2 linked regions of the Chlorogloeopsis sp. ULAP01 genome follow. The protein of the gene in region 2 interacts with the protein of the main gene of each other region in a pairwise test. Links are inferred from orthologs where the notes say so. Each region holds a gene or a part of one and is shown on either strand. Other genes may lie near its edges. The genes, in order: ribD and accC.

The links.
Region 1: the proteins of accC (region 2) and ribD interact in binary tests that used the Escherichia coli proteins (3 or more experiments, as listed by UniProt). The link is inferred for Chlorogloeopsis sp. ULAP01 from one-to-one orthologs.

The regions. Positions count from the first base shown.
Region 1 is NZ_JAUDRH010000003.1:488,920-495,319, reverse strand. Bases 1,193-4,158 are described here. They hold ribD (bifunctional diaminohydroxyphosphoribosylaminopyrimidine deaminase/5-amino-6-(5-phosphoribosylamino)uracil reductase RibD), read right to left. Parts: upstream 3,288-4,158; coding sequence 2,097-3,287; downstream 1,193-2,096. Other genes in these bases: mreD (rod shape-determining protein MreD), read right to left, coding at 3,552-4,158; QUB80_RS08415 (hypothetical protein), read left to right, coding at 1,800-2,018; QUB80_RS08420 (hypothetical protein), read left to right, coding at 1,193-1,366. Also shown: QUB80_RS08435 (hypothetical protein), read left to right, coding at 1-29; QUB80_RS08430 (OmpA/MotB family protein), read left to right, coding at 22-666; QUB80_RS08425 (hypothetical protein), read left to right, coding at 678-833; more of QUB80_RS08420, read left to right, coding at 947-1,192; more of mreD, read right to left, coding at 4,159-4,196; rod shape-determining protein MreC, read right to left, coding at 4,425-5,237; QUB80_RS08395 (rod shape-determining protein), read right to left, coding at 5,316-6,323. UniProt on the Escherichia coli protein: Converts 2,5-diamino-6-(ribosylamino)-4(3h)-pyrimidinone 5'-phosphate into 5-amino-6-(ribosylamino)-2,4(1h,3h)-pyrimidinedione 5'-phosphate.
Region 2 is NZ_JAUDRH010000004.1:387,192-393,466, forward strand. The notes cover bases 1,784-4,624. They hold accC (acetyl-CoA carboxylase biotin carboxylase subunit), read right to left. Parts: upstream 3,956-4,624; coding sequence 2,612-3,955; downstream 1,784-2,611. Other genes in these bases: psbX (photosystem II reaction center X protein), read right to left, coding at 1,784-1,843; QUB80_RS10280 (YggT family protein), read left to right, coding at 2,221-2,514; QUB80_RS10290 (hypothetical protein), read left to right, coding at 4,332-4,463. In the rest of the region: QUB80_RS10260 (TolB family protein), read right to left, coding at 1-465; QUB80_RS10265 (Ycf66 family protein), read right to left, coding at 512-1,432; QUB80_RS10270 (hypothetical protein), read right to left, coding at 1,546-1,716; more of psbX, read right to left, coding at 1,724-1,783; QUB80_RS10300 (chorismate lyase), read left to right, coding at 4,769-5,380. UniProt on the Escherichia coli protein: This protein is a component of the acetyl coenzyme A carboxylase complex; first, biotin carboxylase catalyzes the carboxylation of the carrier protein and then the transcarboxylase transfers the carboxyl group to form malonyl-CoA.

The sequences.
Region 1 (6,400 bases), on a different replicon or contig from region 2:
TCAGTAATGGAAAAAAGTATCATGAATGATTTCATCAGAGACAAAATTGAATCAGAAATTACCGATGATGATGATGCAAACACTTATCTGTCTATTGGCGATTTGATGTCTGGTTTATTGATGTTTTTTGTACTACTTTTTATTACTGTAATCCTCCAAAGAGACGAACCAAAACGGGTAGTCATAGGCAATGTTGTCGGACAGATTAAAAGCAACAATATTGACGTCAAAGTCAATCCAGAAAGCGGAGATGTGAGCATTAGAGAAGCAATTCTTTTTTCTAAAGGTAGTGCCGAACTCAAACCAGAGGGCAAGGAATTTCTACGCCGTTTTATTCCTATTTATAGCAGTGTAATTTTCTCCAAACCTGAATTTGAAAAGGAAATTAGCCGCGTAGTTATAGAAGGACATACTAGTTCAGAAGGAGATTATAAAACCAATCTAGAACTAAGCTTACAACGTTCAGCATCAGTTACTAGATATATCTTTTATGAAATAAGTTTTCCTACCAAAACCCGTTTAAGTCAAAAAATTTTAGCAGCCGGGCGTGGCGAAATAGAAGCAGAACAGCGCTTTGATAACCCTAGCGATCGCAAAGTACTTTTCCGCTTTCAGTTTCGTAGCAATGATTTAACTGGAAAAACTCATTCAAATCTGTCTTTATAAGAGAAAAAGTGATGAACTTTCAGTTTCATACTCCTTTTTTGTCTAATTCTAATCAGTATCATCCTGATAATCTGATTACTCTTACTAGCAATCTACCAGATCCAACAATATCTGTACGAACTGTTGATGAAGTTCTAAAAGCAATTGAACAAGGTAAAGTGATGTAAACGAGTTGGAATGGGTTTGCTGTATCCATGCCAAAGCATAGTGGGATGATGAACACCCTCACTGCTGCTGGGAAACATCACAAATTGCTATCGGATATGAGCTTAAAGGAGATGTGGATTTACTAGAAGATGATGGTAGCGAACTTACAGAAGTCTGCATATTCGGTTTTAGTGAGTGGCTGGTAGTGGAATTTTTTCGCGGAATAGGCAGTGAGATGCGCTTGTTTCCTAATAATGACAGAAATCAGCAGATTCTTTTTGGTGAATCTAAGCTAACTGTCAAGCAAATTCGTTGTCTCGATGGTGATAAGCACGATCATATGTATCTTTGGCAGCCTAATTGCCGCAATTGGCTTGAGAAAAAGGGTATTTACCCAAATCTAGGTACAGAATCATCCAGAAACCCAACTCAAGATAAATTACTTGAACGCAAAAGGAAACTTCAGCAGTGGCAAACTGAAATCGCAAAGTTGGAACAAGAAGCAAAAGCTTACTGTAACAAAATTGGTTTCTTCATCTCATGTCAGAATTAAACTTTATTTATACAGAATGTTCAATTCGGTGATTCCAAGTTATGAAGGCAATTTCCCAGTTACTAGAAGTTAGGCGATCGCCTCTAGGAATTTACAACTACAAAAAAAACCGCAATAATTCAATATATAACTAGCTATAAATTAAGTAGCTTTCATGAACTGCTTACAGTAATAACGAATGAAAAAACTTTCTTCCCTACCTGCGCTCTTGCGCGGAACGACTTCTGCCCTCTGCCTTTTGCCATCTGCCTTCTAATTAGATTAATTTCTGTTACAGAAGCGCTGCAATATCACTATTCTTAATCTTCATCAAGTTATAAGTCCGTTTATTAAGTTTTTAATAACACTTATGTCAGGTTGTACGTTAATGCCGGAACTTTGAAATTAAATTGTGTATCCTGAAAACAACTGATGATGATTATATGGAGGTCTGATGACTCCCACGATTATGCGTCAACTTTGGTCTATTGTTGAAACGACTCAAACAAAGACGCTGTTGCAATTGGATGATGCTAGCTTAGTACAGTGGTTAGTTAAACAAACTACAAAACAAGCTTCACTGGATTGCCAAGAAACCGATTTTCTCTGTATTTACATTCAATCTCGGTTATCCCTCATCCGTGATCTTGCTCATGAACGCCAGTACTCATGACAACAAAACATATAGGCGATCAATTCTTAGTCAATAGTTTACAGTCCAAGCACAAAACTATTGACTATTAACCATAGATTATTGTCTTAAAGGTAAATAACCTTCTATTAAACAATCTGCACCCACCACACGCACCTGTACACCTTCCAAAGACAAAGCCTCAGTCATAGTGGTAAAACCCAACTCTCCTACAGGCGTAGGAGCATTACTGCCACCAATAATTTTTGGAGCAATGAATGCTAAAACTTTTTGCACTGCTCCTTGAGCGATCGCACTAGCTGCTAAGGTACCACCACACTCCCACAGCACACTACAAAAACCTCGCTCATACAAATAAGCCATTGCTCTATCTGGTGTGAGTGGCGAAAATTCTACTACCTCTACTCCTTGTTTAAGCAATAGTTCCCGAAAAGCAGGATTCGCTCCTACTTCTGTCAACACTAAAGTCGGAGCCTCTTTTGTTTGCCATAGGTTAGCTTGTTCTGGCAATTTCAAGCTACGGCTCATCACCACTCGTAGTGGATTATGTGCTTCCTGCTGATGGCTTGTTAAACGCGGATTATCAAGTCTAACTGTATTTCCACCGACAATTACAGCATCGCAAGCAGCCCGCAATTGATGCACAACTCCACGGGCTTGCTGATTAGTTACCCAAGCACTATGACCATTAGTAGTAGCAATTTTGCCATCTAAGGTCATAGCATATTTCAAAATTCCCAACGGTCGTTTATAGAGAATACGATGGATAAAACCTTCATTCAGCTTGCGACAGTCTGCTTCTTCGACTCCGACTAATACTTCTATTCCAGCTGCACGTAAGCGGGTAATACCTCCACCAGCTACCAGTGGATTGGGATCAACCATACCCACTACTACTTTTGCTACCCCAGCAGCAATCAAAGCTTCCGAACATGGAGGAGTACGCCCATAATGATTGCAAGGTTCGAGATTTACATAGACAGTTGCCCCACAAGCATTTGTACCTGCTGCTTTGAGAGCAAAAACTTCTGCATGCGGCTCACCCGCACGAGGATGAAATCCTTCCCCAACAATTTCTCCATCTTTGACAACAACTGCCCCTACCAATGGATTTGGGGAAGTACGCCCTAAAGCACGACGAGCAAGTTCTAAACATCGCTGCATCATCGCTCGATCAAAGTCGCTTCCCACCTTCTGTTGTTGTTGCGAATCCGATTTCGCTGTCGAACTCACTAAAAGTGAATTGGATAGGGATATATCTGCTTGAGCAACCACTGGAGAATTATCCATAATTTTTAGCGATACAGGGATTAAGGATTAGGAAATAGTTGGTTGTGAATTGCTAATTGTTAATGGCTCATAGTTATTAGCTATCAGCTACTAACCATTAACATCTAGCTCCCAGTTTTTTAAATCTAGCCTTAATCCATCTTGCCAAAGGTTGCCAAAATTCCAGAAAAAATTAGTACTGATTCTATTCTGTACTCTCCATCATCGTAAGCTAAAATTTATAGTATAAAAATACACTCATTAATCAAACTCTTAACAACTAGTTTAAGATTGTTGCTGTGCTAATTTCAGCCGTTGCCACCAACGATTGAGGGGAAAATAAACCACAGGAGCCCAGAGACTACTGACAATAGCAGAAGCAAGAGCAACCTTTTGATAGTAAGTCCAAATATGTACTGAATTGCGATCGCCCATCAATACCAATTGGCAGGCAAAGATAGTTTCTGCCAGTACTGCCATTCCAAAGACAATTAAAGCAATCGAAATAAAGTCTTCTTGAATAAAACGCTGCTTTTGTAGCAAAGCTGTGAGAAAACCCACCATTCCAAGACTTAAGACATGAGTAGGATCGGGTGATGTCATTGCATCTTGAAGTAATCCCAAAACTATACCTGCTAATGCTCCTTGAATAATTGTACGCTTAACACTCCAAGCCACTACCCAAATTAATAGCCAGTTCGGCCCTATTCCCAATAATTCCATACCAATAAAGCGGGTGGGTAGCATCAGCAAGCACAAGAGTGCAGATCCAAAAATCACAATCCAATTTACCAGCTGTCGGAGGTTGGGATGCCAACGAGATAGGGGTTTAATGGAAATTATTGATTTTTGCGATCGCCTAGCACTTCCTTTGGAGAATCGCAATTTTGGCTTTTTCTGCCTGCTACCTCGAAATGCAGGAATTTTCATTAAATTTCTATGTATAAATTACAAAACATATAGACAAAAATCTTCTTCTGCCTTCTTACCTGAAAATAGGGAACAGGTGACAGGTTACAAAGAAGAGAAATTTCATACTTTGTTGTGAACTATAGTTCATAGGAATGTGACTTGAAAGCAGTTTAACTGGTGGTGCTGCCACCGTTGTGAATGGAACAAAAGAGTCAAATCCTATTTCTTCCTTCTGCCCTCTAACTTCTAATTAAATTTTCGTGACTGTTGATTCGCTGATGAAGAACCCTCCAGATGTTCGCTTTCCGGCTTCGGGTATACACTTACCCAATCTAAAGAACGTATCGACGGAAACAGTTCCACTTTTGCTACAGATGCCGGAAGTTTCTTAACATCTAAAGACTTTATTCGTCCTACTGGCAATCCAGATGGAAACTTTTGACTATAAGTAGATGTCACAATTACATCTCCGGGTTTAGCATTTGGAACTTTCTCATAAAACTCTAGTACTGCATCTGCCGACAAATCACCCCGCAAAACTCCCTTAGCTCCGGTGCGGCTAACATTTACACCAACTTTACTCTTGAGATCGCTGATTAATAGTATGCGGCTAGTATGGGGAGTCACAGTCTCTACCAAACCTACCAACCCACCTTCAGCCTTCACAATGAAGCCTTCTTGAATTCCGGCTTGACTACCACGATTGAGGATTACTTGTTGCCACCAGTTGTCGGCACTACGCCCTACCACCCTTGCTGGAACAGGGCGCGATGAAAGAGGTTCTTTCTCGATATATTTCAATAATTCTTTAAGCTTTTTATTTTGATTTTCTAACTCTACTATCCGGGTTTCTAGTTCCACAACTCTGGCATTCTTAATCCGTTCTTCTGGTGGTTGTCCAGGCTGCAAAATTTGAAACTGACGGCTAAAACCTTGATAAATTTCCAGTAACAATCCTCCTTGGGTGTGTCGAACTAACCAAGCACCACCGAGCAATAAAGCGATTAGTCCAACTTGTAACCCTTTATGTTCCCACCATCGACCACGTAATGTAAACATATATACCCTTATATTTTTATTTTAGTTAAAAATATTGGATTCTATAAAGAATCCAATATTTGAAAGTACTTATGATGACTACATATTGCGGGAACGAGCACTGAAAACTCGTTCTAGCTGCTTGAAATTTTCTAACACACGACCTGTACCTAAAACCACACAACATAGTGGATCAGCTGCAACGTGTGTTACAATTCCTGTTTCATGACTAATTAACGTATCTACTCCTTTAAGCAATGCACCGCCACCAGCGAGCATGATACCTCGGTCAATAATATCTGCTGCCAATTCTGGTGGTGTACGTTCCAAAGTTCGCTTTACCGCATCAATAATTACTGATAGCGGTTCTGCCATACTTTCGCGAATTTCTGGCCCTTTAATGGTGACAGTTCGTGGTAAACCAGAAAGTAAATGTAAGCCTCTGACTTCCATCATCGCATCATCATCATCATGAGTTGGATAGGCAGAACCGAGGCGAATCTTAATATCTTCAGCAGTACGTTCTCCAATCACCAGGTTATGAACTTTCTTCAAGTACTGCACAATTGAGTCTGTCAGTTCATCTCCAGCCACGCGTACTGATTCGCTAAGTACTGTACCTTGGAGACTCAGTACCGCTACTTCTGTAGTACCACCGCCAATATCAACAATCATGTTGCCAGTGGGGTCAGCTACAGGTAAACCCGCGCCAATTGCTGCTGCCACAGGCTCATCAATTAAAAAAACTTCTCTAGCACCTGCTTGAGTGGCAGCATCCATCACAGCCCGCCGTTCTACCCCTGTTACTCCACTCGGAATACCAATCACAATCCGGGGCATCACCAGCGATTTACCCTCATTGACACGCTGAATAAAGCTTTTGAGCATAATCTCGGCTGTATCGAAATCTGCGATTACACCATCGCGCAAGGGGCGGAGGGCAATCACATTTTCCGGTGTTCGACCGAGCATTTTTTTGGCTTCTTCTCCTACCGCCAGTGCTATCTTTTCATTTTGATCGATGGCAACTACCGATGGTTCTTGGAGAACAATGCCTTTACCAGATACATAAACGAGGGTATTAGCGGTACCGAGGTCGATACCCATATCTCGCGATAAGGAAAACTTACTGAAAAGGCCCACGCGTCTTATTGCCCCCTATTTTCGATACTTTTGACTATTAC
Region 2 (6,275 bases):
GGATTCAAAGACTACATAGCGCCCATTGGGACTGATATTAGGATTTCTAATCCAACCGCGATATGTAGGAGTAAGGATTTGTGATTGCTGTATGGCGCGATCGTAAAGCGCCACCACTGGTCTACCTTGATCGCTAGTAATATAAGTTATGTAACGTCCGTTGTAGCTAAGGCTTGGGCTTTCAGCGATTGTCTCCGGACGATTTAAACGTGGTGTACGCACAAAAGACTGCTGCTGCAAATCGTACAGCAGTATCTGGTGAGCGCCATTTCGATTAGATACAAATGCCAAAAGCCGCCCGTTTCCACTCAAAGTCGGTTGTGCTTCAGTGTAGCGACTATTAACAGAAGTGGGGCCAATAGGAATATTATCGGAGCTACAAGAGATTAGTAAACCTGTCAATCCAAAAATGAGACTCCAATTAAGTGGTCTTTGGAGCCAAAATCTAGGTGTAATTTTTTTCACCTCACCTGTTTTCTGTTACCTTTTTGTAACTTCCTCCCTAGTTTATTTAAACATCATCAAAATTTACCGAATTATCTGGTTCTTCTTCTGAATTTTTTACTGGTTTATATTCTACATAGTCAGTAGATATAACATCGTCGTCAGTCCGCTCTGGTTGCGGTTCTGAGCTGCTCGATGGGCGACGTCTTCTCGGTGGTCTGGACGTATTATCTACAATATCCTCAGCGCGACTTTCTGGACGGAAAGAGCCGTTATTACTACGCCGAGGAGTTCTTCTTTCTTCGCTAGTTGGGGTATCCCAATCATCAACTTTTCTGCTGGAAGCACCCCAATCATCTTCAATTTTTTCAGGAGTGCGCTTTGTCGGACGCGTAGTACCACGTCTGCGCTGTCTATCTGTCAATTCTGGTCTTTCACTTACATTCCGGCGCTCTGGGCGACGGGGAGATTCTTCTTCATAAAATTCTTCGCGAGAAGAACGATTTTCTCTACTACCTGGAATGCGGGGACGAGGTTGCTCCTCCTCATACTCGTCATCGTAAGGTAGTGGGTCATAATCATAGTCCACCTGAGCCTTATAGGGGGATCTTTTTTCATAGTTATAACGAGGGCTAACCTCCCGCTCATCATCCACAATTGGGGTATTGCGCTTGGCTTGCTGAGTCGCGATTCCACGCAGGCGAATACTTTCGACAGCAAAAAAGACTGTTGAGCCAACTAGAAGCAACTGACCAAATTGGAGAATTGGGTCTAAACGCCAGCCCTGGAAAATAAGAATAAAGCCGCAGAGCAAGCCTACAGCTGCAAAAAAGATATCCTGATCTCGTGATAGTTCTGGACGTACAGTACGGAGAAAATAAAGTGCTGCTCCAGCCACAGCTAAGAATATTCCCAGGATACTGGCTGAGTTTGCTCCAAAATTTACTTGAGCCAGAACACTGGCTGAGTTCAGCCAAAAAGTTATCATTGTTCTTTTCCCAATATCAAATCTATGTTATCCAGTCAGAATTTAAATCTCTACTCTAACAAGACATAAATATATTGTAGAGACGCGAAACTCATAGTAGCGCCGTGCAGACGTTATATCCGCCCGTGCGACTGCGATCGCGTCTCTACATTATTACCCAAAGCTAAAAAGCCATTATCTGCTGATTTGGTCTGATTAACCTTGAGAAAGATAAATTGCAAAATGTCAGCAATTATGCAATTAACTGATTTGCAAGTAGTTTTGAGAGTCAATTTGACTCTCATGAGATGATTAAGAACGCTGGATTTTATCTCTTTGGCTAATCAAAATCAACCCAACAGTAGCAGGGATAACGACAATTAAAGTACCCCAAAGCAAGCTCCAAAGAAAATTTGCTAAAGAAGGCGTCATAGTTCTCAACCTTTTTTTACAGTCTTCATACTAATTTTAATGGTCTATCACACTGTTAGAGTACAACCATACATCTGTTGTATTTGTAGTTGACTCATTTGGTGTGTTAGCGTCAAATCGCAATTATGCTATTTGCATTGAATTGATTTTACTACGGGAAATTGATTCTCCCATGAACTTGCGATTTCTAAATTTTGGTCACTAAGCTTGCTTACTGCCTTCACAAATTAGATAATTGACAGTCAGTACACTCAAATTCTTTCACCCTAAGGGTTGGAACATTTAGTTAAAATAATATTGGAATAGCTTTACAAAGCTTAAATATTTCGGCTCTCCCCAGGTTTTTATTTTTCATAAAGAGTGAGAAGCAATAGACAATGATCGGTGTTAACCTTACTGCTTGGATTCTCGGTCTCGGCTTGGGACTGATGACACTTTTGTTTATTTTCCGCATAGTTCTAACTTGGTATCCCCAAGCCGATCTAAATCGTTTTCCTTTGAATTTAGTGGCTTGGCCTACGGAACCTTTTTTGGTACCAATGCGGAAGTTGATCCCACCTTTAGGGGGAGTAGACATTACACCGATTATTTGGGTTGGTATCTTCAGTTTAATTAGGGAAATTCTCCTTGGTCAGCAAGGACTGTTGACTATGATGTCTAGGGTAAATTAGGGATGAGTTAGTGGTTAGTACAGACGCGATTAATCGCGTCTGTACTTTAGTGCTTAGGGTTATTATCCCCATCTCCCCAGTCCCCTAGACCCTCACCCTAGCTTTGAAGTTCTTGCACGAAATTAGTATAGATATTACCCTGTAGAAATTGTGGGTTTTCCATAATTTTTTGATGGAATCCGATGGTGGTGGGTAGTCCTGTAATTGCACATTCGCGCAGTGCTCGTTTCATGCGCGTAATGGCTGTAGAACGGTCTGGCCCCCAAACTATTAACTTACCAATGAGAGAATCATAATATGGAGGAATCTGATAATCAGTATAAACATGGGAGTCAATTCTCACTCCAGGGCCTCCAGGCGGTAGATAACCACTTATCCTTCCAGGAGAAGGGCGAAAGTCATGATCGGGATCTTCGGCATTGATTCGGCATTCGATCGCATGTCCTCTTAAAACCACTTTATCCTGAGTCAGCTTTAGTCTTTCTCCTTGAGCAACACGGATTTGTTCAACAACCAAGTCTACTCCAGTAATCATTTCGGTTACTGGATGCTCAACTTGAATCCGCGTATTCATTTCCATAAAGTAAAAATTTCCAGATTTATCTAGGAGAAACTCAATTGTTCCGGCTCCCGTATAGTTGATGAACTGAGCTGCTTTTACTGCTGCTTGTCCCATCTTTTCTCGTAAGTCTAAGTCTAGGGCGGGGCTGGGTGCTTCTTCTAGCAGCTTTTGGTTGCGGCGCTGAATTGAGCAATCTCGTTCACCCAGGTGGATAACATTGCCATAGTTATCCGCCAAAACTTGAAATTCTATGTGACGGGGACGTTCGATAAATTTTTCTAGATATACTCCAGAGTTACCAAATGCTGCTCCTGCTTCGCCAGCAGCTGCTTGAAAACATTTCACAAATTCGTTTTCCGATCGCACTAAGCGCATACCCCGACCACCGCCACCAGCTGTAGCCTTAATCATGACAGGGTAACCAATTTTTTTGGCGATCGCTAATCCTTCTTTTTCTGACTCCAGCAACCCTTCACTTCCCGGTACTGTTGGTACTCCTGCCTTTTGCATCGTTTCTTTGGCTGTTGATTTATCACCCATCAACCGGATTGCTTCCGGAGAAGGGCCGATAAAAGCAATGTGATGATCGGCACAAATTTCTGCAAATCGAGCATTTTCTGCTAAAAAACCATAGCCGGGATGAATAGCACTGGCATTACGAGTTAAGGCGGCAGCAATAATATTGGGAATATTCAAATAACTTTTACTACTGGCAGGATCGCCAATGCAAACCGCTTCATCAGCAAGTTGGACGTGGAGCGCATTACGGTCAACGGTTGAGTGTACCGCGACAGTCGCAATTCCCATTTCTTCACAAGCCCGGAGAATGCGAAGCGCGATTTCTCCCCGATTAGCAATTAATATCTTGTCAAACTTCATCTTCTAGCTTCGATATCAGTTTAGTAAATTGACATTTTCTCCCGGCAATTTAGAAACAACGCTCTCGCCTGATTTCACATTATGACAGGAGATGACCAAGTCCAAACCATTGACTTCACTGCTTTTACGGGTTTCACTAGCTTACCAATGCTTAGTGCTGGTATTTCCCGCTCCAGACGATTAAGGCGCACTGTGCATCCACAGTGTACCTAACTTCTGTGTTGCATCTATGTAGTTCTGGCTGTACCCCTTTTTAAGAACACTTCGATTTAATATCACTTCGATACAATTTTGTTGTCAGTTAGACATAAATTATGTGAGAGTTTTGTGCATATGGATGGTTGATTTTGTAAAAGGGACTAGGGACTGGGTACTCGTGACTGGGAATTGGGTGGAAAGCGGAAAAATTATGGAAGGGGCTTTAAACCCCTCCCAAATTTTGCAACCTCCCCCAGTACCCAGTACCCAGTACCCAGTACCGGGAGCGGCGTTCCTCCCCCACCTTTAGGTGGGCGAGCGGTGGGGGACTCCTCGCCGTTACCTGTTGAAATATCTAAGTATTACTCCACTATAGATATTTTTTTGTGCTATATTTGATATTCAGCAAAACCTTGCGGATGTGGCGGAATTGGTATACGCGCACGTTTGAGGGGCGTGTGGCTTTGCCTTGCGAGTTCGAGTCTCGCCATCCGCATTTAAAATTTCCAGTCAAGAGTCGAAATTTTCCTTATTTGCCTATATAGCCTTATTTCATTATTGGGTGTGTGGGTTTTTTGTGCTTTGATAGAAATAAGTGAAGATTTGTAAAGGAAATTGACTGCTACTTTTGCACAAACAAACAACTTAACGTTGCCTACGGGTTGGCACCGCCTAACTCCCATCTGGCAAGGAGGGGAGGAAGTTATTCAACAAGGTTTGCCACACGCTCAATTAGCTCCGGCTTGGCAATTGCTACTTTTAGGCGATGGTTCCCCAACGAGACACTTACAATTGCTCACGAGTGAGCCAACAGAAGTGGATGTTATTGATATGTCATTGATTGGCATGGATTTGGATGGTGCTCCTGAGTTGATTAAAGCCGTGCCAGGGCCAAGACTACGGCGACAAGTCTGGCTGCGTACTGCCTCTGGTCAAAGATTGGCTTATGCTACCTCATGGTGGGAGGCTTCCCATGTAGATGAGTATTTACAAAATCGTTCATTGCCTATTTGGGCTAGTCTAGCTCGTCTACGTACAGAGCTATATCGAGATATCCAAGGTCTTTATTATGGTTATTCGGATGGATTGGAGTCTGGTTTCGATGAAAAAGGCCCATTTTGGGGACGCCATTATTTGTTTTGGCATCATGGACAGCCCTTGACTTTAATTTATGAAGTCTTTTCGCCTTATTTAACAAAATATTTGGGATCGACACAGTCAGCTTGAATAGTTGACTTCTAATTCCAGTCAAATTAAATCAAAATTTGAGCACAAAGGTAACTACGGTTGAGCGATCGCTATTCTAAAGATTCGCTGAGATTACTGTTGACTATCTGTGTTTACTTCTTGTTGCATTTATTAACACAAGTTTGAAGTAAAAATTGTTATTAAATAATCAAACCTATATAGCTGTTGGAGCCAGGTTAAACATATGAGTTGTTACGATTACTCATTGCGGCATAATTTAAGTAGCCGTCATGAAATGCGTACACTAAAAGGGTACCAGGTATTAGGGATTGGGTACTGGGGTACAGGGTACTGGTAATTGGGTATCGGGGATTAGGTATTGCTCCTGGTGCTCCTAGTCCCTAGTCCCTATTGATTTCTTCTGCCATCTGACTTGAAAGAGCAGGGGGAGCAGGGGAATCTGGGGAAGCTGGGTGAGAAAAGCACTTTCATGCAAGGCTTGTGAAATTTTTTCATCTGGACTGCCTACTTATTGATATACCGCTAGCCAATGAAACGCTTACGGCGGGTGTATCTATACGTATCTACTGTGGTGCCTCTGATATCTCTTTTTTCAAGCCAGCCATTCACACCCGGTTTGGACACAAACCTTGCTATAAAAATACCTCTTCCATGTTCCCCAACTCTGTTAAGAGTTCCTATTTTCAGGCTAGTAATTTCTTATACTAATAGAGTATTATTTTATTTTTGCGTTTGAAAAAATAATCAAGTTTTACCAATAGTGATATTCAATACAATTTAGCAAGATTAATATTTTCTAGTTGTCCATCAACTTGTAGATATTAAATTAGATCATATTTAATATTGATGGCATGATTAATAAACTTTCACAAGTTGGAGAAATGATCTCGAAAATGCTAACGAATAAGTATAT